Regions from separate parts of the Streptomyces sp. NPDC002640 genome, predicted to be linked through region 4. Evidence: riboswitches for the same ligand, from Rfam matches in the RefSeq annotation. Region 4 holds a riboswitch; each other region holds the start of a gene.
The links. A riboswitch is a leader RNA that binds a small molecule or an ion and turns the genes downstream of it on or off. The one in region 4 is predicted to bind cobalamin.

Region 1 (5,640 bases), on a different contig from region 4:
TGCGCGAGGCGAGTGGTGCTGGGTGGTTGAGCAACGGATGATGGGGAGGAGTTGCCGGGACTTGAGTATGGCGACGGCCTCCTCGACGGGGGGGGCGAAGCGAACTCGCGATGGCATGCGATTGGAGGGGGTCTCTCGGGCGTGGAGAGCGAAACAGCGGAACGGCCCTCTTGCGCCTGGTGATCTCGTTTCCTGATTCCTGACGCTTTCCCTGGGGACGACAACGGCTCCGGCCGCCGTGCACGGCTGGAGGGCGCCGGGGCCTGGCTGCGGTGGCCTTGATGGCCCCGGTCAGGTTCCGGTCAGCGTGCCCAGGAAGCGGATGTGCGGGCGGTTGCCGGGGCCGGGGTGGGTGACCTCGGCGCGGACGCCGTAGACGTCGGCGATCAGGGTCTCGGTGAGCGTGTCGGCGGGAGAGCCGGCGGCGACCACGCGGCCTTCGCGGAGGACGACGAGCTGGTCGCAGTACATGGCCGCCAGGTTCAGGTCGTGCAGGGCGACGACGCTGGTGACGGGGAGTTCGGCGACCAGGTTCAGCAGGTCGAGCTGGTGCTGGACGTCGAGGTGGTTGGTGGGCTCGTCCAGCAGCAGCTCGCGCGGCTCCTGGGCCAGGGCGCGGGCGATCTGCACCCGCTGGCGTTCGCCGCCGGAGAGGGTGTGCCAGGGCCGGTCCGCGCGGTCGGTGAGGCCCGTGCTCGCCAGGGCGGCGCGCACGGCGGCCTCGTCGCGCGCGGTCGCGGGGGTCCAGGCCCGCCGGTGCGGGATGCGGCCGAGGCGGACGACGTCCAGCACGGTCAGCTCGACCAGGGTCTCGGCGTGCTGCTCGACGACGGCCACCCGCCGGGCCACCGTGCGGCGCCCCCACTCGCCGAGCGGGCGGCCGTCGAGGACGACGACGCCCGAGGTGGGGGCGAGGACGCCGGCCAGCAGCCGCAGCAGTGTCGACTTCCCCGAGCCGTTGGGCCCGAGCAGCCCCGTCACCGAACCGGGCCGGGGCGCGAGGCTGACGCCGTCGAGGACCAGCCGCCCGTCGAGGTCGCGGCTCACCCGGTCGGCGGCGAGGGTGGGTTCCGCGGTGGGCGGCGTGCCGGCGGGCCGCCGCCGGACCGGGGCCGTCATCGCGTCCTCCTGGTGCGGTACAGGACCAGGACGAACGCCGGGACGCCGACCAGCGAGGTGACCACGCCCACCGGCACCTCCTGGGGGTCGAGGACGGTACGGGCGAGGGTGTCGGCCCAGACCAGGAACACCGCCCCGGCGAGTGCGGTGACCGGCAGCAGCCGGGCGTGCCCCGGGCCGACGAGGGCGCGGGCGGCGTGCGGGAGGACCAGGCCGACGAAGCCGATCGCGCCCGCCGAGCTGACCAGCGCGGCGGTCAGCAGCGCCGTCACGGACAGCAGCACCAGCCGGGTCCGGGCGACCGGGACACCGAGCGTGGCCGCGGCGTCCTGGCCGAAGGCGAAGGCGTCCAGACTGCGCGCGTGGCCCAGGCACACCACGAGGGCGAGCGCCAGGACCGCGGCGCACAGCCCCACCTCGGTCCAGCCGGCCCCGCTCAGCGAGCCGAGCAGCCAGAACAGCACGCCCCGGGTGGTCTCCGCGTCGGCCGCCGTCGTCACCACGAACGAGGTCAGCGCGGAGAACAGCTGCATCGCCGCCACCCCGGACAGCACCACCCGGTCCGTCGTCCCGCCGAGCGTGTGGCTGAGCAACAGCACCAGGGCGAACGAGCCGACCGCGCCGAGGAAGGCGCCGCCGGACAGGGACAGGACACCGCCGCCCGCGCCGACGACGATGACCAGGACGGCGCCGGTGGACGCCCCGGAGGAGACGCCCAGCACGAACGGGTCGGCGAGCGGGTTGCGCAGCAGCGACTGCATCACCGCGCCGCAGACCGCGAGCCCGGCGCCGCACACCGCGGCGAGCAGGGTGCGCGGCAGCCGCAGGTCCCAGACGATGCCCTCGCGGATCGCGGTGAGGTCCGACGCGCCCCCGCCCAGGCGGGAGGCGACCACGGACCAGACGTCGCCCACCCCGACGGACGCCGGGCCGATGGTGATGGCCACGGCGACGGACAGGGCGAGCAGCGCCAGTCCGCCGCCCACGCCGGCCACGACGGGCAGCGCCCCGGTGGCCCTCCGCGTCGCGGGGACGGGGGAGGGGCGCAGGGACGTGGTCATCCGGCGAGCCCGTGCTCGCGCAGCGCCGCGGCCACCTTCTCGACGCCCTCCACGGTGCGGATCGTCGGGTTCATGGCCTGCCCGCTGAGCAGCACGTACCGCTTCTCCCGCACCGCCTTCAGGTTCCTGGTCGCCGGATGCGACTCCAGGAAGGCGATCTTGCCGGCGGCCGACTCGGCGGTCTGCGACCTGCGGGTGAGGTCGCCGAGGACGAGCAGGTCGGGGTCGCGGTCGGCGACGGTCTCCCAGTTGACCTGGGGCCATTCCTGGGTGCTGTCGTCGAGGACGTTCTTCGCGCCGAGCGCGTCGGTGATGACGCCGGGGGCTCCGCAGCAGCCCGCCATGTAGGGGGACTCCTGGTTCGCGAACCAGTACAGGACGGTGGTGTCCCCGGCGTCGATCCCCGAGGAGGCGTCGGCGACACGGCTCCGCAGCCGGTCGACCAGCCGCTCGCCGCGCTCCTCCACGCCGAAGACGCGGGCCAGTTCCCGCACCTCCCGGTAGACCGTGTCCATGGTCAGGGGTTCGGTGCGTGCGCCGTCACCGCCGCCGCTGTTGTCCTTGCCCTCGCAGTCGGCGGGCGACAGGTACGTCGGCACGCCGAGCTCGGTGAACTTCTCGCGGGGGGCCACGCCGCCCTTGCCCAGGGTGGACGTGAAGGAGGCGGCCACGAAGTCCGGTTCGGCGTCCAGTACGCGCTCGAAGGACGGCTGGTTGTCGGCGAGCCGGGGCACCCCGGTGCCGGCCTTCTCCAGTCCCTTCATGACCGGATCGGTCCAGGTGGCGGTTCCCGCCATGCGGTCCGCGAGGCCGAGCGAGAGCAGGATCTCGGTGGTGCCCTGGTTCAGGGACACGGCCCGCCGCGGCGGAGCCTCGACGGTCACCCGCTGCCCGCAGTTCTCGAACGTGACGGCTTCCGCGCCGGAGCGGGCGGAGCCGCCTGACCCGGCGGACGCGCCGGAGCCGGTCCCGGAGGCGGAGTCGGAGGCGGGGCCGGAACCGCAGGCGGTGAGCAGGAGCGCACCGGTCAGGAGCAGGGCGGAACGGCGGGCGGGGCGTGACAGATGCACGGCAGAGGCTTCCTCGGCGTCGGACCCATACGCGGGGTCGCGTGGACGTTCGGTCGCCAGCAGGTCTTCGGACTCGGGATCACCCCGGCGAGGCGCCTTCCCGGACCCGGCCGTGACCGTCGTCCAGTGGCTGCTGCCTCGCCCGTCACCCTTACCGCTGCGCGTCAGTTCCGGTCTCTCACCGGATTCCCTGACCCGTGGACGCGGACGACCGCGTCCACGAGTGCGACTGGCGTTCGGAAGCTACCACGCCGCGCTCGAGCGGCCCGCGGCGCCCTGGGCGAACCCGCGCCGCGACGCGTGGTTCCCGCGGCCGAGGCGCCGGCAGCCCGCACGAGACGGAGGCGGAGTGGCGGGCCCCGGCGGGGGAGGGGTCAGCTCTCGTGGAGGGCCTTCTTCAGGGCGTCGACGGCCAGGTGGCGGGCGACGTTCGCGGCACGGGTGTCGCGCAGGCTGTCCAGGAGCAGGAAGTCGTGGACCATGCCGGCCACGCGCACGGAGGTGACGTCGACGCCTGCCTCGCGGAGCTTGTTGGCGTACTTCTCTCCCTCGTCGCGCAGGACGTCCGCCTCGTCGGTGATGACGAGGGTGGGCGGCAGGTCCTTGAGCTGCTCCAGGCTCGCCCGCAGGGGGGCGGCGTACGGCTCGGTGCGCTGCGAGGGCTCGGAGTACTGGTCCCAGAACCAGATCATGCCGTCCCGGGTGAGGTAGTAGCCCTCGGCGAACTGGTGGTACGACGGGGTGTCGAAGTCCGCGTCGGCCACCGGGTACAGCAGGACCTGCGCCTTCAGGTCGATGCCGCCGCGCTCCTTGTTCATCAGGGCGAAGACGGTGGACATGCAGCCGCCCACGGACTCGCCGGTGACCGCGACACGGGAGGTGTCCAGGCCGTGGTCGGAGCCGTTCTCCAGCAGCCACTGTCCGACGGCGTAGTTCTGCTCCACCTGGGTCGGGTACTTCGCCTCCGGGGCCCGGTCGTACACCGGGAACACCCCGGCCGCGCCGGCGCCGACGGCCAGTTCGCGGAAGAGCCGGTCGTGGGTCTTCTCGTCGCCGAAGACCCAGCCGGCGCCGTGGATGTAGAAGACGACGGGCAGCGGGCCGGTGGCGCCCTTGGGCCTGATGATGCGGGTGCGGACCGTGCCCCACTCGCCGGCGTCGACCTCCACCCACTCCTCGTCCACCTCGGGCCGGGGCACGCTCGCGTCGCTCTGCAGGCCCAGGAGGATGTCGCGGCCCTGCTCCGGCGGCACCTCGTAGATCCGGGGGTGCGGGTCGGTCGCCTCGGCCAGTTCCTTCGCCGCCGGTTCCAGGAAGGGCGTGACGGGCGCGGGCAGATCGCTCATGCGGACTCCAGGTGCTCGGGCGTCCGGCGGCCACGGGGTGGTGGTCCGGACGCGCACTCCCCCCTGCTCCTCCTCCATGATCCCGGCCGCCCGCCCCCACGCAACCCGGCCGGGCGCCCGCGGACGCGGGGACCCGGCCGGGCGGTGGACGTCAGCGGCGCGCGGGCGTGGTGGGGTCCGTGTCCGCCGGGGGCAGGGCGGAGGGGGAGGCGGAGGGGGCGAAGGGGCCGTGGAGGGCAGCCCACTGCAGGAGCAGCACGGTCTTGCCGTCGGTGATGCGCCCGTCGAGGGTCATCGCGAGGGCCTCCGTGAAGGGCAGTTCGAGGACCTCGATGTCCTCGCCCTCCTCCTCCACGCCGCCTCCGGCTCCCGTGCGGTCGCCGGGGGTGTAGGGGGCGGCGAAGAAGTGGAGGCGCTCGGTGACCGAGCCGGGGCTCATGTACGCGTCGAGCACGTGGGTGAGCGGACCGAGGACGACGCCGAGTTCCTCGGCGGCCTCGCGGCGGATCGCCGTCTCCGGGTCGTCCGCGTCGAGCAGCCCCGCCGCGGCCTCGACGAGCATGCCGTCCGGGTGGTCGTTGACGTAGGCCGGGTAGCGGAACTGACGGGTGAGCAGGACGCGCCCGCGCCCGGTGTGGTAGGGCAGGACCACGGCGCCGTTGCCGCGGTCGTACGTCTCGCGCACCTGTGTCTCCCAGCGGCCGTCGCGGCGCCGGTAGTCGAACGTCGTGCGGCGCAGGACGTGCCAGCCCCGCGAGGTCAGTTCGACGTCGCGGACCCGGACGCCGGGGTTGCGGTCGAGGTGGCGTCCCGCCCGGTCGAGGCCGGTCCGGCCGCGGTGGTCGGGGACGTCCACCCCGGGCCGGGGCGTCACGCCTCCACCCGCCGGCCGAGGACCGGGATCTCCGCCACGTCGTGGTAGACGGGCAGGCCGCGGCGGCGTGCGAACGCGACGTCCTGGTCGGCGCCGACGGACTCGCCGGGCAGCCGCAGCACGGCGTCGCAGCGGGCCAGCAGGCGCTCGGCGGTCGGGTACAGCACCTC
Region 2 (5,640 bases), on a different contig from region 4:
CCGGCCGCCTGGGTCGACCACGGCTACGCGGTGGTCCGGGTGAACTACCGCGGCTCCACCGGGTACGGCCGGGAGTGGACGGACGCCCTCAAGCACCGCGTCGGCCTGATCGAGCTGGAGGACATCGCCGCCGTCCGGGAGTGGGCGGTCTCCTCCGGTCTCGCCGACCCGCGCCGCCTGGTCCTCACCGGCGGCTCCTGGGGCGGCTACCTCACCCTCCTCGGCCTGGGCACCCTGCCCGACGCGTGGGCGGTCGGCATCGCCGCCGTCCCGGTCGCCGACTACGTGACGGCGTACCACGACGAGATGGAGGCGCTGAAGGCGATGGACCGCACCCTCCTGGGCGGCACCCCGGAGGAGGTCCCGGAGCGCTTCGAGGCGTCCTCCCCGCTCACCTACGTCGACCAGGTCACGGCCCCGGTCTACATCTCGGCGGGCGTGAACGACCCGCGCTGCCCGATCCGGCAGGTCGACAACTACGTCAAGCGCCTGGAGGCACGCGGCGCGGTCCACGAGGTCTACCGCTACGACGCCGGCCACGGGTCCCTGGTGGTCGACGAGCGGATCAAGCAGGTCCGCCTGGAGCTGGACTTCGCCGCGCGGCACCTCCCCGGCGCGGAGGACTGACACGAACTGTCCGTAGCCGCCGGGGGCGCGCGGTATACGCAACGTCACAATTCGTTCACCGTGCGATGCGTCAACGCCCTCCGCGCGGGATACGGATAGGCCGTGCTCACAGATACGACCGGTTCCGACGACAACCCCCGGCGGCGCGCGTCCGAGCGGCGCGCGCCGGCGGCCGGGGGACCCGGACACCCGGAACCCCTGGTGTTCGCCGCCCAGTTCAGGTCATCGCCGCGAGGCGCCCGGCAGGCCCGGCACTGCGCGGTGCGGCGGCTGGCCGAGTGGGGGCACCCCCCGGGCTCCGACCTGTCCTGCGCGGTCGCCCTGCTGGTGGGTGAGCTCGCCGCCAACGCGGTCCGCCACGGCCGCGTGCCGGGGCGGGACTTCGCCCTCCGCCTCACGGTCGACGAGCCGTCCGGCATCGCCCGCGTCGAGGTCGTCGACGCCTCGGAGACCCCGCCGCCCACGACGGCCGCCGCCCAGGCCCCGGGGGACGCGGAGTCCGGCCGTGGCCTGTTCCTGGTCGACACCCTCGCCACCCGCTGGGGCACCCACCCGCGCGAACCCATCGGCAAGATCGTCTGGGCGGAACTGAAGCTCAACTGACGGCACGGCCACGGGCAGTACGTCACGGTGCGCCGGGCGGCGCCCCTGGCCCGGCGGCCGCCTCACGCGGCGCCCGGCTCGGTGGCGGGCCCGGGCGGCGGTGACGGCGGTGCGTGGGGGCACCGCCCCGCGCCGGCCGTGTCACAGCTCGCCGTCCGCCACCCACCGCGCGAGTTCCTCCGCCGTGCGCGGCAACGGCGCCGCACGCCCCCCGCGCGCGTCCCGCAGCGCCGCGCCGACCGCCACCCCCCACGGCAGCCGCAGTCCCGCCTCGCGCAGCACCTCGGCCCGCGCCAGCAGTTCCCCGGCCGCCCCCGCCCGCGGCCCGGACGGCCTCAGCAGGGCCACGTCGTCCGCCCAGCGCAGCGCCAGGTCCACGTCGTGGGTGGCCATCAGCACCGTGGTCCCCGCGTCCCGCAGCCGCTCCAGCGTGCCCAGCAGCCGTTCCTGCCCCTCGGGGTCGAGCCCCGCCGTCGGCTCGTCGAGGACGAGGACCCGCGGCCGCATGGCGACCGCCCCGGCGATCGCCGCCCGCTTGCGCTGCCCGTAGGAGAGGAGATGGGTGGGCCGGTCGGCCAGCGCCGTGATGTCGAGCGCCGCCAGCGCCTCCTCGACCCGCCCCCGGACCTCCTCCTCCGGCAGCCCCAGGTTCAGCGGCCCGAACGACACGTCCTGCGCGACCGAGGCCGCGAACAACTGGTCGTCCGGGTCCTGCATCACCAACTGCACGGTGGTCCGCAGCCGCGTCAGTCCCGCCCGGTCGTACGACACGGGCCGGCCCTCCAGCTCCACCCGCCCGGACAGCGGCCGCAGCCCGCCGCCCAGCAGCCGCATCAGGGTGGTCTTGCCGCTGCCGTTGCGTCCGAGCAGCGCCAGCGCACGCCCCTCGCGGACCTCCAGATCGAGGCCGTCGAGGACCGGCGGCCCGTCCTCGTACCGGAAGGAGACACCCCGCAGGGCGACCGGCGGCGGCGAGGAGGGGGGTGGCGACGAGGGGGGTGGCGGCGGCGACGGCGGACGGCTCATCCGAGGGGTCCTTCCAGTACGGCGCTGAGGACGGCGATCCCCGCCAGCAGCGCGAGACTCGCGAGGGTGAACGCCGCGGAGACCCGGGTGGACGGCACCAGCACCCGCAGGGTCCCGTCGTAGCCCCGCCCCGCGAGCCCGTCCTGCAGCCGCCCCGCCCGGTCGAAGGCCCGGACGAACGCGGTGGCCCCGAGCCCGCCCAGCGACCGCCAGGTCGCCGCCCGGGTGGTGTGCCCGAGCCGCGCGGCCTGCGCCTGCCGTACCCGCCGCACCGACTCCAGCAGCAGGAACGTCATCCGGTAGGTGACCAGCGCGACGTCCACCACCGCCGGCGGGACCCCGGCCCGCACCAGGCGGGGGAGCAGGTCCGACATCGGCGTGGTGAAGGCGAAGAGCAGGACCCCCAGCGAGGCCGCCGAACTCCGCAGGAGCAGTTCCCCGGCGCGCACCGGCCCGTCGGGGGCGAGCCCCACCAGCGGGCCGTTCGGACCGCCGACCCTCACCAGCAGCGTCGCCGCGCCCGTGAGGCAGAACCCCAGCGGCACCCGGTACGCCCGCCACAGGCGCCCGGCCGGCACCCGCGCCGGCCCCAGCAGCAGCGCCAGCGCGGCCGCCAGGACCAGCGCCGCGCCCGGCCAGGGCGGCAGCGAGACGGCCAGCACGGTCAGCCCGAACCCGAGCACCGCCTTGTCCACGGGATGACGGCGGCGCCAGCGACTGCCGTGCGCCGCCGTGTCGATCGACAGCACCGGCGTCAGACCCGTCCGGAGCCCGGCGCGTCCCCGCGCCCCTCGCCCGCGGCCCCGTCCGCACCCTCGGCCCCCGACCCGGCGGCCGAACCGGCAGTCGAACCGGTCACCGACCCGGTGGCGGACCAGGCCCCCGACCCGGCAGCCGAACCGGCGGCGGACCAGGCCCCCGACCCCGCAGCCGACCCGGTCACCGAACCGGCAGCCGACCCGGCGGCCGAACCGGCGGACCCGGTCACCGACCCGGCGGCGGACCCGGTCACCGACCCGGTGGCGGATCCGGCGGCCGACCCGACAGCCGACCCGGCGGCCGTCCCCAGGGCCGCCACCGCCCTGGCCTCGCCCTGGCGCCGTCCCCGCCACAGCCCCAGGCAGTAGGCGACCACTCCCGCGCCCACCGCCGCCTGCAGGGCGAACAGACCCGACTCGATCTCGCCCGACGGCGGCTCGTAGACCGGGGAGAACCACGGCCGGTAGTCCGGGTCGATCTCCTGGATCGCCACCTCCGCCTCGGCGTCCGCGCCGGCGAACGGCTCCTCCTTGTGGTCCCCCAGTCCGAACGCCACCGGCAGCACGGCCAGCAGGACGACGCCCAGCACCAGCAGCAGGTTGATCCGCGCGTTCCGGCTCATCGGGCCACCGCCTCGGCGTCGGCCTTGCCGCGGGTGCCCGGACGCAGCCCCAGCCGCGCCAGTTGCCCGCCGTTGGACTGCGCCAGCAGCCGGACGACCAGCACCGTGAGCAGCCCCTCGCCGACCGCGAGCGGGATCTGCGTCACCGCGAAGATCGAGCCGAACTTGCCCAGCGCGCCCGCGAATCCGCTCGCCGGGTCCGGGAACGCCAGCGCCAACTGCACGCTGGTCACACAGTAGGTGCTCAGGTCGGCGACGAACGCGGCGCAGAACACCGCGACTTCGAGCCCCGCCCCGCACCGCCGGGCGAGCAGGTACGCCCCGTACCCGGCCCAGGGGCCGACCACGGCCATGGAGAAGACGTTGGCCCCGAGCGTGGTCAGCCCGCCGTGCGCGAGCAGCAGGGCCTGGAACAGCAGGGTGACGGTGCCCAGCACCGCCACCACCGGGGGCCGGAACAGCACCGCCCCCAGCCCGCTCCCGGTGGGGTGCGAGCAACTACCGGTCACAGAAGGCAACTTGAGCGCCGACAGAGCGAACATGAAGGCACCCGAGGCTCCCAGCAGGAGCGTGCTCTCGGGATGCTCCCTCACCTCACGGGTGAGTCGGCGTACTCCGTGGACGACGAACGGCGCGGACGCGGCGCCCCAGGCGACCGCGTGCACCGGAGGAAGGAACCCCTCGGCTATGTGCATGGCTCAGCAGACCCTCTCCAGCACCTCGTGGATGGACGACGCGCCTTGGCCGGTCTCCTGGCTGACGGGTACCACACGCCCGTGCTCCGCCTTCCCGGGTCCGTGAGGACCCAGTGGCTGCCCGCGAGGGCCGGAGCCGGACTTCCCGATCACAGTGGCGAGGGCCGCACCGGCATCACACCGGATTTCCCGTTCACCAAGGCGTTGTGACAGTAATGGGGCAGCCGCTTACTGACAAGCGAGCCTCCCGCCGCTCCGCCGGGTCAGGGACGGTCCAGACCCCAGGTCTGCAGGACGTACGGCCGCCCCTTCTCCTCCCCGGTGATCAGCGGCACGTCCAGCAGCCGGAACCCCGCCCTGGTGGCGACGGCGACGCTGGCCGCGTTCTCCGCCTCCAGTTCGAGGATCACCTGCCGCGCCCCCAGCTCCTCGAAGGCGTACGAGGCCATCACCCGCACCGCGCGGGCCGCGAGCCCCCGGCCCCGGTGCGCGGGCCCCACCGCGTACCCGATCTCCGTCCCCTCCGGCGCACGCCGCAGCATCACCTCGCCGAGCGGGGCCCCGCCGTCCTCCGTGACGGCGAGCAGCACGGCCTTCCCCTCGGCCCGCAACTGCCGGGTGCGCACCAGCCGTTGCTCGGCCGCCTTCTCGTCGAAAGGGGAGACGATGGGCGTCCAGTAGGCGATGTCGGGGTGGTCGAACAGGGCCGGCATCGCCGCCACGTCGTCCTCCGTCCAGTCACGGAGGACGAGGCCCTCCCCGCGCAGCTCCATCCGCTCCGGGAACGCGGGCTGGTCGAGCTGCTCGGGCGGTGCATCGGTCATGGCAGGGCCTCCGGGCGACGGGCGACGGGCACGAACGCGCATCCTGTCCCCCGCCACCCGCCCCTGTCAGCCGCTTTTCCGCCCCGCTGCCACGGCCGCCGCCCCGGCGGCACCGGCTCACCGCCCGCCCGCACGGGCGCCACACTCCTTCGCACCCTCCGACGCCAGACGCATCCGCCGCGCCCCCACCCCCGGAAGTGCGCCGTCCGCCCCGCCCGTGTCCCCCGGCGGTGGCCTCCGCCGGTTCCGCAGGGGCCCGTCAGGGTCTCCTCAGGGGCCCTCAAGCTCTCTCAGGGCTCGAAGCGGTAGCCCATGCCCGGCTCGGTGATCAGATGGCGGGGGTGCGAGGGGTCCGCCTCCAGCTTGCGGCGCAGCTGGGCCATGTAGACGCGCAGGTAGTTGGTCTTGTTGCTCTGGTAGGCGCCCCACACCTCGTGCAGCAGCTGCTTCTGGCTGACCAGCCGGCCGGGGTGGGTGAGCAGGA
Region 3 (5,640 bases), on a different contig from region 4:
CACGCCATGTCCGGCACGATCGCCCTGCTGCGCGACCATGCCGTGTTCGCCGGGCTGTCCACCGGCGCCGGATACCTGGCCGCCACCTACGAGACCCGCCGCCATCCCGACCGATTACACCTGGTGATCGGAGCCGACACCGGACACCGCTATGTCGACCGGGTGTTCGCCCGGCACGCGGAAGCACTGGATCCCTCGGCGCTGAAACCGGCCGAGGTGTCCGGCCCCGAGGAGATGTCCATGCCGTGGTCCACGGCGGCCTGGCGGCGCACCGCCGGCCCGACACGACGGAAGGAGCGGGCGGCATGACCATCGCCTGTCTCGAAGCACTCACCTTCGGCCTCGGGCACCTGGTGCGCGCGGCCGACGCACTCGGCGAGCGCCTGCTCCTGCTCACCAGGGACCGCTCCTACTACACGTACGAGCTGCGGCGGCTGCCGGACGACGCCCTCGACGTCGTGGAGACGGACACCTTCGACGTGGAGGCAGTGGCGGACCTGCTGCACCGGACGGCTGGGCTGCGCGGCCTGATCAGCTCGACCGACACCTGGACGCTGGTGGGCGCGGATCTCGCGGAACGCCTCGGTCTGCCGGGGCTCGATCCGGCCGTGCTGAGGCTGACGCGGGACAAGGCGGCCGTCCGCAACCGCCTGCACGGCGCGGGGCTGACGCGCGGACGCGCCGTGGAGGTCACCGGCACGGGGCAACGCGAGCTGCTGCTGAAGGAGGTCGGCCTGCCCGCCGTCCTCAAGGACACGGCGGGCACCGGGAGCCAGAACGTCTGGCTGGCGCGGTCCGAGTGGGAGCTGGACGCGGCCCTGGGCGAGTCGGCCGGGCGGGAGCTGAAAGGGCGGTTGTTCGCCGAGCCGTACTTCAGCGGGCCGGTGTACAGCGCCGAGACCATCACCTGGGCGGGCCGGACCCGGCTGCTGGGCGTCTCCAGCCGGCTGATGTCACCGGAACCGCACTTCCGGGAGGAGATCACCGCGTTCCCCGTCGCCTTCCCCGAGGCGCGGCGCGCCGAGCTGGAGCGGTGGCTGGACCGGGTGCTCGCGGCCATCGGCTACACCGACCGTTTCGCCCACGTGGAGTTCGTCCTGACGACCGGCGGCCCGGAAGTCGTCGAGGTCAATCCCCGGATCGGAGGTGCTCTCGTCGGGGAGGGCATGTGCCGGGCGCTCGGCGTCAACGTGTACGAGGCCATGGCCGAGGCCGCGCTAGGCCGCCGTCCCGGACTGATGGACGCCGACCTGCCCGGAGGCCCGGCCGTCGCCTTCGTCCTGGGCTACCCGGCCGAGCCCGGGGTGTTCACCGGCGTCGACGGGCTGGAGCGGCTGGGAGACATGCCGGGCACTCCTGCCTGGTATCCGGTCAAGTCGGCCGGCGACACGATCGAGCACCTGGGCGACAGTCGCGGCTACGCCGGCATCGTCTACGCGGAGGCCGAGACCGCCGAACTGGCCACCCACCACGCGGTGGCCGCGGCGAACGCCCTGACCGTGCTCACCGAGCCGTCGCCGCCGGGGGAGGGCACCGGCCGCGAGACGTCCGGTGGGTGAGGCGACGCCCGGAGCCGTGCGGCTGCGGGCCGTGCCGGCCCTGCTCGACGGCCCGCTGCGGTTCCTGCTGCTCAGCTCGTTCCTCATCCCGCTCGGCAGTTTCATGGTCCTGCCGTTCATGTCGGTGTTCCTGCACGAGCGGCTCGGCATGGGGCTCGGCACGGTGGGCGTCGTGCTGGCGGCGGCGTCCCTGGTGCAGTTCTCCGGGGGGATCCTGGGCGGGGCCCTGGCGGACCGGATCGGACTGCGCCGCACGATGGTGTGGGCACTGCTCATCCGCACGGCCGGGTTCCTCGGCCTCCTGCTGGCGCTGCGCTGGCCGCCGCTGGCGGTCGGAGCACTGGTCCTCACCTGCTGCGGCGCGGCTCTGTACCTGCCCGCCAACAAGGCCTACCTGGTGCACGGCGTGGACGACGGGTTCCGGCCGGCCTTCCTGTCGGCGGGCAACGCGGCCCTCAACGCCGGCATGGCCGTGGGGCCACTGGTGGCCGGACCGTTCGTCCTGTCCTCCCCCGGCTGGCTCTTCACCGCCGTCACCGCCCTCTTCGTCCTGGTCACCGCGGGCCACCTGCGGCTCCCGGTCGCGCCCGGGGGAAGGGCGGCGGACCCGGGGACGGCCGGGCGCGGCGGTCTGCTGGCCGGGGTGGCACTCCTGCCCTTCGCCGCCAACGCGATCGCCTTCTACCTCTACTTCCACTTCCAGCACTACCTGGCGGTGTACGCCGTCGAGCGGGCCTCCAGCACCTTCTACAGTCTGGTCCTGCTGCTCTGCTTCGCCCTGGTCATCGTCGTCCAGCCGCTCGCGTCGGACGCGATCGGGCGCATGTCGTACCCCGCGGCCCTCACGGCCGGCTTCACCGGTCTGGGAGCCGGACTGGCCGTCCTGGCGATCGGCACCCGGCCGGCGCTGCTGGCGGGCGGAGCGCTGATCACCCTGGGCGACATCGTCCTGTTCCTCAAGAACGACCTGGAGGCACTGCGCCGCAGCCCGCGGTCGGACGCCGTGGTCTTCGGCCAGCAACGGCTCGCCGCGGGGCTCGGGGCGTGCGCGAGCGGAGTGCTCGGCGGCCAGATGTACAGCCTCACCGCCGACTCCGGGGACACGGGGCGGTTCTGGCTGCTGGCCGCAGCCCAGTGCCTGCTGCTGCCTCCGGTGCTGCTGGCCGTGCGCGGCCGGACGACGGAACACCCCACCTCACGACGGACAGACACGACCGACACGAAGGAGCACTGAGACCGCATGCCACGGACCGGCGGATTCCAGGACGACGACTTCTGGACCGAGTTCCACGACTTCCTGTTCTCGGAACAACGCCACACCCAGGCCGAGGAGCTCCTCGCGACCTCCCCGCTGCTGTCCTTCCCCGCCGGAGCCCGCGTGCTGGACCTGTGCTGCGGCCCGGGGGTCTTCACCGTGCCGCTCGCCCGCCGGGGCCATGACGTCACCGGGGTGGACCTGAGTCCCGCCATGCTCGACCGGGCCCGCAAGCACACGGCCGAAGCGGGCGTCGATGTCGCCTACGTGCGGGCCGACGCCCGCACCTACGAGGCGCCGGGCGCCTTCGACGTCGTGCTCAACATGTTCACCTCGTTCGGCTACTTCGAGGATCCGGCCGACAACGCCCGCGTGCTGCGCACCATGCACACCTGTCTCGCACCCGGCGGCACGCTCGTGCTGGACCTGGCCGGCAAGGAACTCCTCGCCCGCAGGGTCACCCCGCCCAAGGTGGTGCGGCGGGGCGAGGATCTGATGGTGCAGACCGACACCGTGCTGGACGACTGGGCCCGGTTGCGCAGCGACTGGGTGCTGGTGCGGGGCGAACGGGTGACGCGGGCCGCGCTGGTGTGGTTCGTCTACAGCGCGGTGGAGCTGCGGCGGATGGTGGAGGACGCCGGCTTCGGCCGGGTGGAGGTCTTCGGCGGCTTCGACGGCCGCCCCTACGACCAGGACGCCGAACGGCTGGTCCTGCGGGCGGTGCGTGAGCGGTGACGGGGGAGAGCGGTGACGGGAGAGCGGTGAGGGGGGTGCGGGGAGAGCCGTGACGGGGGAGCGGGGAGAGCCGTGACGGGGGTGCGGGGACGTCCGGGAGATCCGGCGCCCTTTGCGCACCGGACTTGACCGACCGTAGGATCAGCGGGTCATCACCGCGACGGGAGACAGGAAGCCGGTGCGAATCCGGCACGGTCCCGCCACTGTGACCGGGGAGTGCACCCTTCGACAGGCCACCGCGCACCGCGTGGGAAGGCAGGGGAGAAGCGCCGATCCGGGAGTCAGGACACTGGCCTGTCGCGGGCCCGTTTTGAGGAGCGCGGACTCCCCAGGAGGCTCAACGTGCACGCCGTCATGCCCCGATCTCCCCACCGCCCCGGCTCGCGCAGGCGTCAGGCCCTGCGGACTCCCGCCGCGGTACTCGCCCTGTCGGCCGTGTTGTCGACGGCGGGCTGCGGACCGTCGCGACCCACCGCCGACCAGGACGCCGAGGCGCCCGCCCGGTCGGCCGACGGCTTCCCCGTCACCATCGACAACTGCGGGGTGCGGACGACGTTCGAGAAGCCGCCGTCCCGCGTCGTCACCATCCACCAGCACCCCGCCGAGCTCATGCTCTCCCTCGGGCTGAAGGACCGCATGGTGGGCACCTCCTTCCCGGACTCCCCCGTCCTGCCGGAGCTGCGGAAGGACTTCGACTCGATCGAGCAACTGGCGCCCAAGGAACCGTCGTTCGAGACGGTCCTCGACGCCGAGCCGGACCTCGTCTACGGCGGCTACGGCAGCGCCTTCGCCGAGAACGAGGGCCGCTCCCGCCAGGCGTTCGCCGACGCGGGCATCGACACCCACCTCAACCGCGAGTACTGCGGCGAGAAGCACGTGACGATGGAGGACACCTACGAGGAGGTCCGTACCGTCGGCCGGATCTTCGGGGTGCCCGACCGGGCGGACGCGCTGATCGCCGACCTCCGCGCCGAGGTCGAGAGGGCCTCCGCCGCCGTCGAGGACGCCCCCGAGGTGCCCGTCTTCGTGTACGACAGCGGGGACAAGAGCGCGTTCACGGCGGGAGGCGAGAGCCTCGGCACCGAACTGATCCGGCTGGCCGGCGGCGAGAACGTGTTCGCCGACCTCGACGACGTCTTCGGCGACGTCTCCTGGGAACAGGTCGTCGAGCGCAAGCCCGAGGTCATCGCGATCTACGACTACGCGGGGGCGGGCAGCGTCGAGGAGAAGAAGAGGTTCCTGCTGTCGCAGCCCGCCCTCGAGGACGTGCCGGCGATCAGGAACGAGCGGTTCGTCGTCCTGCCGCTCACCGCCACACTGGTCGGCGTACGGTCCGCGCACGCGGTGGCCGACCTGGCCCGCGGCATCCACCCCAAGAGCTTCGGGTGACGCCCTCGGCCGCCGACGCCGACAGCCGCGTCGGCGCCGAGCGGCCCGCGCACACGCCAGGGCGCGGCGACCGGCAGCCGGGCCCGGTCTCCCTCCCCGTCACGCTGCTCATCCTGGCCGCTCTGCTGCTCGTCTCCGTCACCGCCGGACTGGCCATCGGCTCGGTGCAGGTGCCGCCCGGCCAGGTGTGGGGCATCGTGACGCACGCGCTCGGCTTCGGCCGGGCCACACCCGACTGGTCCGCGGCGCGCGAGACCATCGTGCTGGACGTGCGCGCGCCGCGCGTCCTGCTCGGCGCGGTGGCCGGCGCGGGTCTCTCCGTGGTGGGAACCGCCCTGCAGGCGCTGATCCGGAACCCGCTCGCGGAGCCCTACCTGCTCGGCGTCTCCTCCGGTGCCTCGCTGGGCGCCGTGGCGGTGATCGTGGGCGGTGTCACCGTCTTCGGGCAGTTCTCGCTGTCGGTCGCCGCGTTCATCGGCGCCCTCGGGGCTCTGGTGCTCGTCTACGCCACCGCCCGCACCGGTGGCCGGATCACGTCGACGCGGCTGGTGCTGTCCGGGGTGGCCATCGCCGCGGTGCTCACCGCGATCCTGGACCTGCTGCTGCTCACCACCGACCACGGCAACGAGGCCCGCGCGGTCCTGGCGTGGACCCTCGGCGGCCTCGGCGGCGTGAACTGGAGCACGTTGTGGCTGCCCGGCG
Region 4 (5,640 bases):
CGACCAGGACGACGGGGGTCCGGGTGAGGGCGGCGACATGGGCGGTGGAGGCGAAGCCGTCGCCGCCGATCCGTCCGTCGTGCAGGCCCATCACGCCTTCGACGACCGCGAGGTCGGCGCCCCGGGCGCCGTGGAGGAGGAGCGGCGCGACCCGTTCCTCGCCGACGAGGTGGGGGTCGAGGTTGCGGCCGGGGCGGCCGGTGGCGAGGGCGTGGTAGCCGGGGTCGATGTAGTCGGGGCCGGTCTTGTGGCCGCTGACGGTGTGCCCGGCGTCGCGCAGGGCGGCCATCAGGCCGGTGGCGACGGTGGTCTTGCCCTGTCCGGTCATCGGTGCGGCGATCATGATCCGCGGCAGGCGCCCGTCCGGTGTGTCCCGCGGCCCGGTCGGGTCGGGGGTCACCATTCGATGCCTCGCTGGCCCTTCTGGCCCGCGTCCATGGGGTGCTTGATCTTGGTCATCTCGGTGACGAGGTCGGCCACCTCGAGCAGTTCGGGGGCGGCGCGGCGGCCGGTGACGACCACGTGCTGGCGGCCCGGACGTTCGCGCAGGGCGGTGACGACGTCCTCGACGTCGATCCAGCCCCAGGCGATGGGGTAGGTGAACTCGTCGAGGACCAGCAGGTCGTACGTCTGGTCGGCGAGGCGGCGCTTGATCTCGGCCCAGCCCTCGGCGGCGGCCGCGGCGTGGTCCTCGCCGTCGCCCTGCTTGCGGGTCCAGGACCAGCCGGAGCCCATCTTGTGCCAGTCGACGGGGCCGCCCTCGCCGGTCTCCTCGTGGAGCCGGCCGAGGCGTTCGAGGACGGTCTGCTCGCCGATGCGCCACTTGGCGGACTTGACGAACTGGAAGACCCCGATGCGCCAGCCCTGGTTCCAGCCGCGCAGGGCGAGGCCGAAGGCGGCGGTCGACTTGCCCTTGCCGTCGCCGGTGTGGACGACGAGGAGGGGCTTGTTGCGGCGCTGGCGGGTGGTGAGGCCGTCGTCGGGGACGGTGGTGGGCTGTCCCTGGGGCATCAGGCGGCCCTCTCTCGGACGGCGGTGCTCAGCGCGGCGGCGCTGACCTCGCGGACGGGCAGGTGGTCGGCGTGCAGGCGGGCGGCCAGGTGCGCGGCGAGGCCGAGGCGCATCGGCCCGGACTCGCTGTCGACGACGACGGTGCTGACGCCGAGCGAGGCGACCTGGTCGGCGGCGTGCAGGGAGCGGGCGACGGCGTCCTTGCCCCCGGTGGCGCGGCCGTCGGTGACCACGACCAGCAGGGGGCGCAGCCGTGGGTCGCGGCGGCGTTCGCGGGCGACGACGCGGGCGGCCTCGAGCAGGCCCTCGGCGAGCGGGGTCCGGCCGCCGGCCGGGAGGTCGTCCAGGCGGGCCGCGGCGATGTCGACGGAGTGGGTGGGAGGGAGGGCGAGTTCGGCGGCGGTGCCGCGGAAGGTGATCAGGCCGACCTTGTCGCGGCGGCGGTAGGCGTCCAGGAGCAGGGACAGCACGGCGGTCTTGACCTGCACCATGCGCCTGCGCGCGGCCATGGAGCCGGAGGCGTCGACGCAGAACAGGACCAGGTTGGCCTCGCGCCCCTCACGGACGGCCGTGCGCAGGTCCTCGGGGCGCAGGCGCAGGCGGCCGCCGGGCCGCGTCGTCGCGGTGCGGGCGGAGGCGGCGCGCACGGTCTCCACGAGGTGGAGGGGTCCGCGGGCGTGCCGGCCGGGCCGGGCGGTGCCGACGCGGCGGCCGCGGGTGCCGATGGCGCGGCTCCGGCGGCCGTCGGTGCCCTCGCCGGTGCCGCGGACGGTGAGGAGGCGGGGGCGGTAGGGGGCGGTGGCCTGGACGGTGGTGGTCCGGCCGTCGGCCTTCGGCCCCGTGTCGCCGGGCTTCCCGCCGTCGGGGGTGGCGGGCGTGTCGGTGGGGGCGGTGCCGTCCGTGCCGGAGGTGTCGGCCGCGACGGCGGTGTAGGCCGCGGCGCCGGCGGAGGTGGGCCGGTCGTCCCGGCCCGGCCGGTGGCCGGTGTCCTCCTGGTGGGGGCCGCCGGGGTCCTCCCCCGCTGCCGGGTCGTCGCCGGGGGCGTCGTCCTGCGGGCCGTCCTGGTCGGGGCCGTCGTCCTGTCCGTCCGGTCCCCCGCCCTCCGGCGGGGTGGGCGGGTCCGGGGGGAGTTCGTCGTCGCCGAGGATCCGGTCGAGCAGGTCCTCGTCGAGCCCGGGCGCGTCGAAGGGGTTGCGGCGCCTGCGGTGCGGCAGGGCGAGCCGGGCGGCGCGGCGGATGTCGGCGCGGGTGACGGTGGTCCGCCCGGCCCACGCGGCGTGGGCGACGGCGGTGCGGGCGGTGACGATGTCGGCGCGCAGACCGTCGACGTCGAACGCGGCGCATATCTCGGCGATCTTGCCGAGGGCGGCGTCCGACAGGGTGACCCGGGACAGCCGTTCGCGGGCGGCGGCGACACGGGCGGCCAGGGCCTGCTCCGCCGGCCGGTGGCGGGCGGTGAAGGCGGCGGGGTCGGCGTCGTAGGCCATCCGGCGGCGCACCACCTCGGCGCGGGCCGCGGGGTCGCGGGGCGCGGCGACCTCGACGGTGAGGCCGAACCGGTCGAGGAGCTGGGGGCGGAGTTCGCCCTCCTCCGGGTTCATGGTGCCGATGAGCAGGAACCGGGCGGCGTGCTCCATGGAGAACCCGTCGCGTTCGACGGTGACCCGGCCGGTGGCGGCGGCGTCGAGGAGCAGGTCGACCAGGTGGTCGGGCAGGAGGTTGACCTCGTCGGCGTAGAGGATGCCGCGGTGGGCGCGGGCCAGCAGGCCGGGTTCGTAGGCCACCTTGCCGTGCGAGAGGGCCTGTTCGAGGTGGAGGGAGCCGAGGACGCGGTCCTCGGTGGCGCCGACGGGGAGTTCCACCAGGCGGACCGGGCGGCTCTCCAGGGGCGTGCCGGGGTCGAAGGGGCCGTCCGGGGAGTCGTCGTCCGGGTCCGCGGGGTCGGTGGAGAACCGGTCCTGGGGGTGGACGCCGACGGGCGGCAGCAGGGCGGCGAGCGCGCGGGCCGCGGTGGACTTGGCGGTGCCCTTCTCGCCGCGGACCAGGACGCCGCCGATGGCGGGTGAGATGCCGGTCAGGACCAGGGAGAGGCCGAGGTCGTCGAGTTCGGCGGCGTCGCAGCCGACGATCGCGGAAAAGGGGTAGTGCGAACGCACCAATGGCATGTGAGGCTCCCGCTCGTTTCGCCATCCGTAAAGGGCGGGCGCGAGGCCGGTCTTCGGACTTGCCGAGTCCTCGTGAGCGAGGCTCGGTTCACCGCAGCGGGCCTGTGCCGGATTCTCACCGGGCTTCCCAGATTCTCCCCGTGGACCGTCCTCACCGTTTCCGATGGCTGGGCCGTAGGGGCACCTCGTGCCTGTGATCGACCACGATAGCGTCAGGGGTATGACGATCGGCACGCCCCCTCCCCTTCTTCCCGAAATCGCGGCCCCCCGGGTCACCGTCGTCGGCGTGGCCGCCGACGGTTGGGCCTCGCTGCCCGAGCGGTTGCGGCGGGTGGTGCTGGGGGCGGACGTGGTGCTGGGCGGGCGGCGGCACCTGGCGATGCTGCCGGAGGTCGCGGGGCAGCGCCGGGAGGCGTGGCCCTCGCCGCTGCGGGAGGGGCTGCCGGCCCTGCTGGAGTCCGTCGGCGGGGCGCGGGTGGTGGCGCTGGCCTCCGGCGACCCGCTGGTGTCGGGGATCGGCACGACGCTCCTGGACCTGCTGGGGGTCGGGGCGGTGCGGGTCGAACCCGCGGTGTCCTCGGTGGCGTTGGCGCGGGCCCGGATGGGCTGGCCGTCGGAGCGGTGCGCCGTGGTGACACTGGTCGGCCGTGATCCGCGGTTGCTGCTGCGGGAGTTGGCGCCCGGTCACCGGGTGCTGGTGCTGTCCTCGGACGCGCGGACGCCGGACGCGGTGGCGGCGCTGCTGGCGGGCGCGGGGTACGGGGCGACCGTGATGACGGTGCTCGGTGATCTGGGCGCGGCGACGGAGTCCCGGCTGGCGGCCACGGCGGACGGCTGGCTGGCGTCACCTCCCCAGGACGTGCCCGAACTGCACGTGCTGGCGCTGGAGTTGGCGGGGCCGCCGGCCTACGGCCTGGTCGCGGGGCTGCCGGACGACGCGTTCGAGAACGACGGGCAGCTCACCAGGCGTGATCTGCGGGCCTCGGCGCTGGCCCGGCTGGCGCCCGCGCCGGGGCAGCACCTGTGGGACGTGGGCGCGGGGGCGGGCTCGGTGGGGATCGAGTGGATGCGGGCGCACCCGTCCTGCCGCACCACGGCCGTGGAGGCGAACGCCGGGCGGGCGGAGCGGGTGGCGCGGAACGCGGGCCGGCTGGGCGTGCCGGGGCTGCGGGTGGTGACCGGGCGGGCGCCGGACGCGCTGGCCGGGCTGCCGGCTCCGGACGCGGTGTTCGTGGGCGGCGGGGCGACCCGGCCGGGCGTCCTGGAGGCATGTCTCGGGGCGCTTGGGCCGGGCGGCCGGCTGGTGGTGCACGGGGTGACGCTGGAGACCGAGGCGATGCTGGCGGACGCCTACCGCCGCCACGGCGGGGAGTTGACCCGCCTGGCGGTGGAGACGACGGCGCCGATCGGCTCGTTCACCGGGTGGACGCCGTCGCGGACGGTCACCCAGTGGAGCCTGACGGTGGGCTGAGGCGGGGGCGGGCGGGGTCGTAGAGGAACGATTCCCCGCCGGGGGCCGGGTCGAGTGCCCGGCCCACCAGGATGACCGCGGCCTGCCGCAGCCCGGCCTCCTCGACGGCGTCGGCGATGCCGGCGACGGTGCCGCGGAGCACCGACTCCTGCGGCTGGCTCGCCCGGTGCACGACGACGACGGGGCAGTCGGGGCCGTACTCGGGCTCGATCTCCGCCATCAGGTCGCGGATCCGGGTGATGGCGAGGTGGAGCACCAGGGTGGCGCGGGTGGCGGCGAACGCGGCGAGCGACTCGGCGCCGGGCATCGGCGTGGACCGGGCCCGGGTGCGGGTGAGGACCACCGACTGGGCCAGCAGCGGCACGGTCAGCTCCCGCCCCACCACGGCGGCCGCGGCGGCGTAGGCGGGCACGCCGGGGGTGACGTCCCAGGGCACGCCCTGCGCGTCGAGGCGGCGGGTCTGTTCGGCGAGCGCCGAGTAGAGCGAGGGGTCGCCGGAGGTCAGCCGCACGACCTGCTCCCCCGCCCGGTGGGCGGTGACCAGGTGCTCGGTGATGCGGTCGAGGTCGAGCCGCTGGGTGTCCACCAGCCGGGCGCCCGGGGCGCAGTGGTCGAGGACCTTCGGGTCGAGGTAGGTGCCCGGGTAGAGGACGGTGCCGGCCTCGGCGAGCAGGCGCACGGCGCGGACGGTGAGCAGGTCGGCCGCTCCGGGGCCGGCGCCGACGAAGTGGACGGTCACGGCTTCACCCACCGCGGGGTCCAGACGCGGCCGGTCGCCGAGACGCGGGTGCCGGAGGCGCCGACGATGAGCAGGCACCGCATGTCGATGGTGGCCGGGTCGAGTTCGCCGAGCGTGGTGACGGTCAGTTCCTCGCCGGCGCGTCCGACGTCGCGTCCCACCACGACCACGGTCTCCGGCTTGCGGTGTTCGAGCAGGACGCGGCGGGCGGTGGCGATCTGCTCGGTCCTCGACCGGGAGGCCGGGTTGTAGAC

Region 1: it holds a riboswitch for cobalamin, as region 4 does, so the genes downstream of both, ACWD3O_RS10630 (ABC transporter substrate-binding protein) here and ACWD3O_RS23795 (VWA domain-containing protein) in region 4, are expected to answer to the same signal.
Region 2: it holds a riboswitch for cobalamin, as region 4 does, so the genes downstream of both, ACWD3O_RS02025 (energy-coupling factor ABC transporter permease) here and ACWD3O_RS23795 (VWA domain-containing protein) in region 4, are expected to answer to the same signal.
Region 3: it holds a riboswitch for cobalamin, as region 4 does, so the genes downstream of both, ACWD3O_RS12945 (ABC transporter substrate-binding protein) here and ACWD3O_RS23795 (VWA domain-containing protein) in region 4, are expected to answer to the same signal.

The regions. Positions count from the first base shown of each region.
Region 1 covers NZ_JBSFVZ010000006.1:138,355-143,994, reverse strand. The annotation lists gene ACWD3O_RS10640 (ABC transporter ATP-binding protein) at 292-1,119, opposite strand; gene ACWD3O_RS10635 (FecCD family ABC transporter permease) at 1,116-2,180, opposite strand; gene ACWD3O_RS10630 (ABC transporter substrate-binding protein) at 2,177-3,250, opposite strand; cobalamin riboswitch at 3,292-3,474, opposite strand; gene ACWD3O_RS10625 (alpha/beta hydrolase) at 3,625-4,596, opposite strand; gene ACWD3O_RS10620 (NUDIX domain-containing protein) at 4,748-5,470, opposite strand; gene ACWD3O_RS10615 (DUF4406 domain-containing protein) at 5,467-5,640, opposite strand, start outside.
Region 2 covers NZ_JBSFVZ010000001.1:438,528-444,167, forward strand. The annotation lists gene ACWD3O_RS02000 (prolyl oligopeptidase family serine peptidase) at 1-627, shown strand, start outside; gene ACWD3O_RS02005 (ATP-binding protein) at 730-1,230, shown strand; gene ACWD3O_RS02010 (energy-coupling factor ABC transporter ATP-binding protein) at 1,372-2,256, opposite strand; gene cbiQ (cobalt ECF transporter T component CbiQ) at 2,253-3,005, opposite strand; gene ACWD3O_RS02020 (energy-coupling factor ABC transporter substrate-binding protein) at 3,011-3,637, opposite strand; gene ACWD3O_RS02025 (energy-coupling factor ABC transporter permease) at 3,634-4,332, opposite strand; cobalamin riboswitch at 4,363-4,548, opposite strand; gene ACWD3O_RS02030 (GNAT family N-acetyltransferase) at 4,596-5,156, opposite strand; gene ACWD3O_RS02035 (response regulator) at 5,447-5,640, opposite strand, start outside.
Region 3 covers NZ_JBSFVZ010000008.1:59,198-64,837, reverse strand. The annotation lists gene ACWD3O_RS12965 (cysteine synthase family protein) at 1-309, shown strand, start outside; gene ACWD3O_RS12960 (ATP-grasp domain-containing protein) at 306-1,559, shown strand; gene ACWD3O_RS12955 (MFS transporter) at 1,552-2,793, shown strand; gene ACWD3O_RS12950 (class I SAM-dependent methyltransferase) at 2,800-3,549, shown strand; cobalamin riboswitch at 3,681-3,861, shown strand; gene ACWD3O_RS12945 (ABC transporter substrate-binding protein) at 3,904-4,938, shown strand; gene ACWD3O_RS12940 (FecCD family ABC transporter permease) at 4,935-5,640, shown strand, end outside.
Region 4 covers NZ_JBSFVZ010000019.1:102,632-108,271, forward strand. The annotation lists gene ACWD3O_RS23785 (cobyrinate a,c-diamide synthase) at 1-403, opposite strand, end outside; gene cobO (cob(I)yrinic acid a,c-diamide adenosyltransferase) at 397-1,011, opposite strand; gene ACWD3O_RS23795 (VWA domain-containing protein) at 1,011-3,176, opposite strand; cobalamin riboswitch at 3,204-3,337, opposite strand; gene cbiE (precorrin-6y C5,15-methyltransferase (decarboxylating) subunit CbiE) at 3,397-4,647, shown strand; gene ACWD3O_RS23805 (cobalt-precorrin-4/precorrin-4 C(11)-methyltransferase) at 4,619-5,386, opposite strand; gene ACWD3O_RS23810 (precorrin-2 C(20)-methyltransferase) at 5,383-5,640, opposite strand, start outside.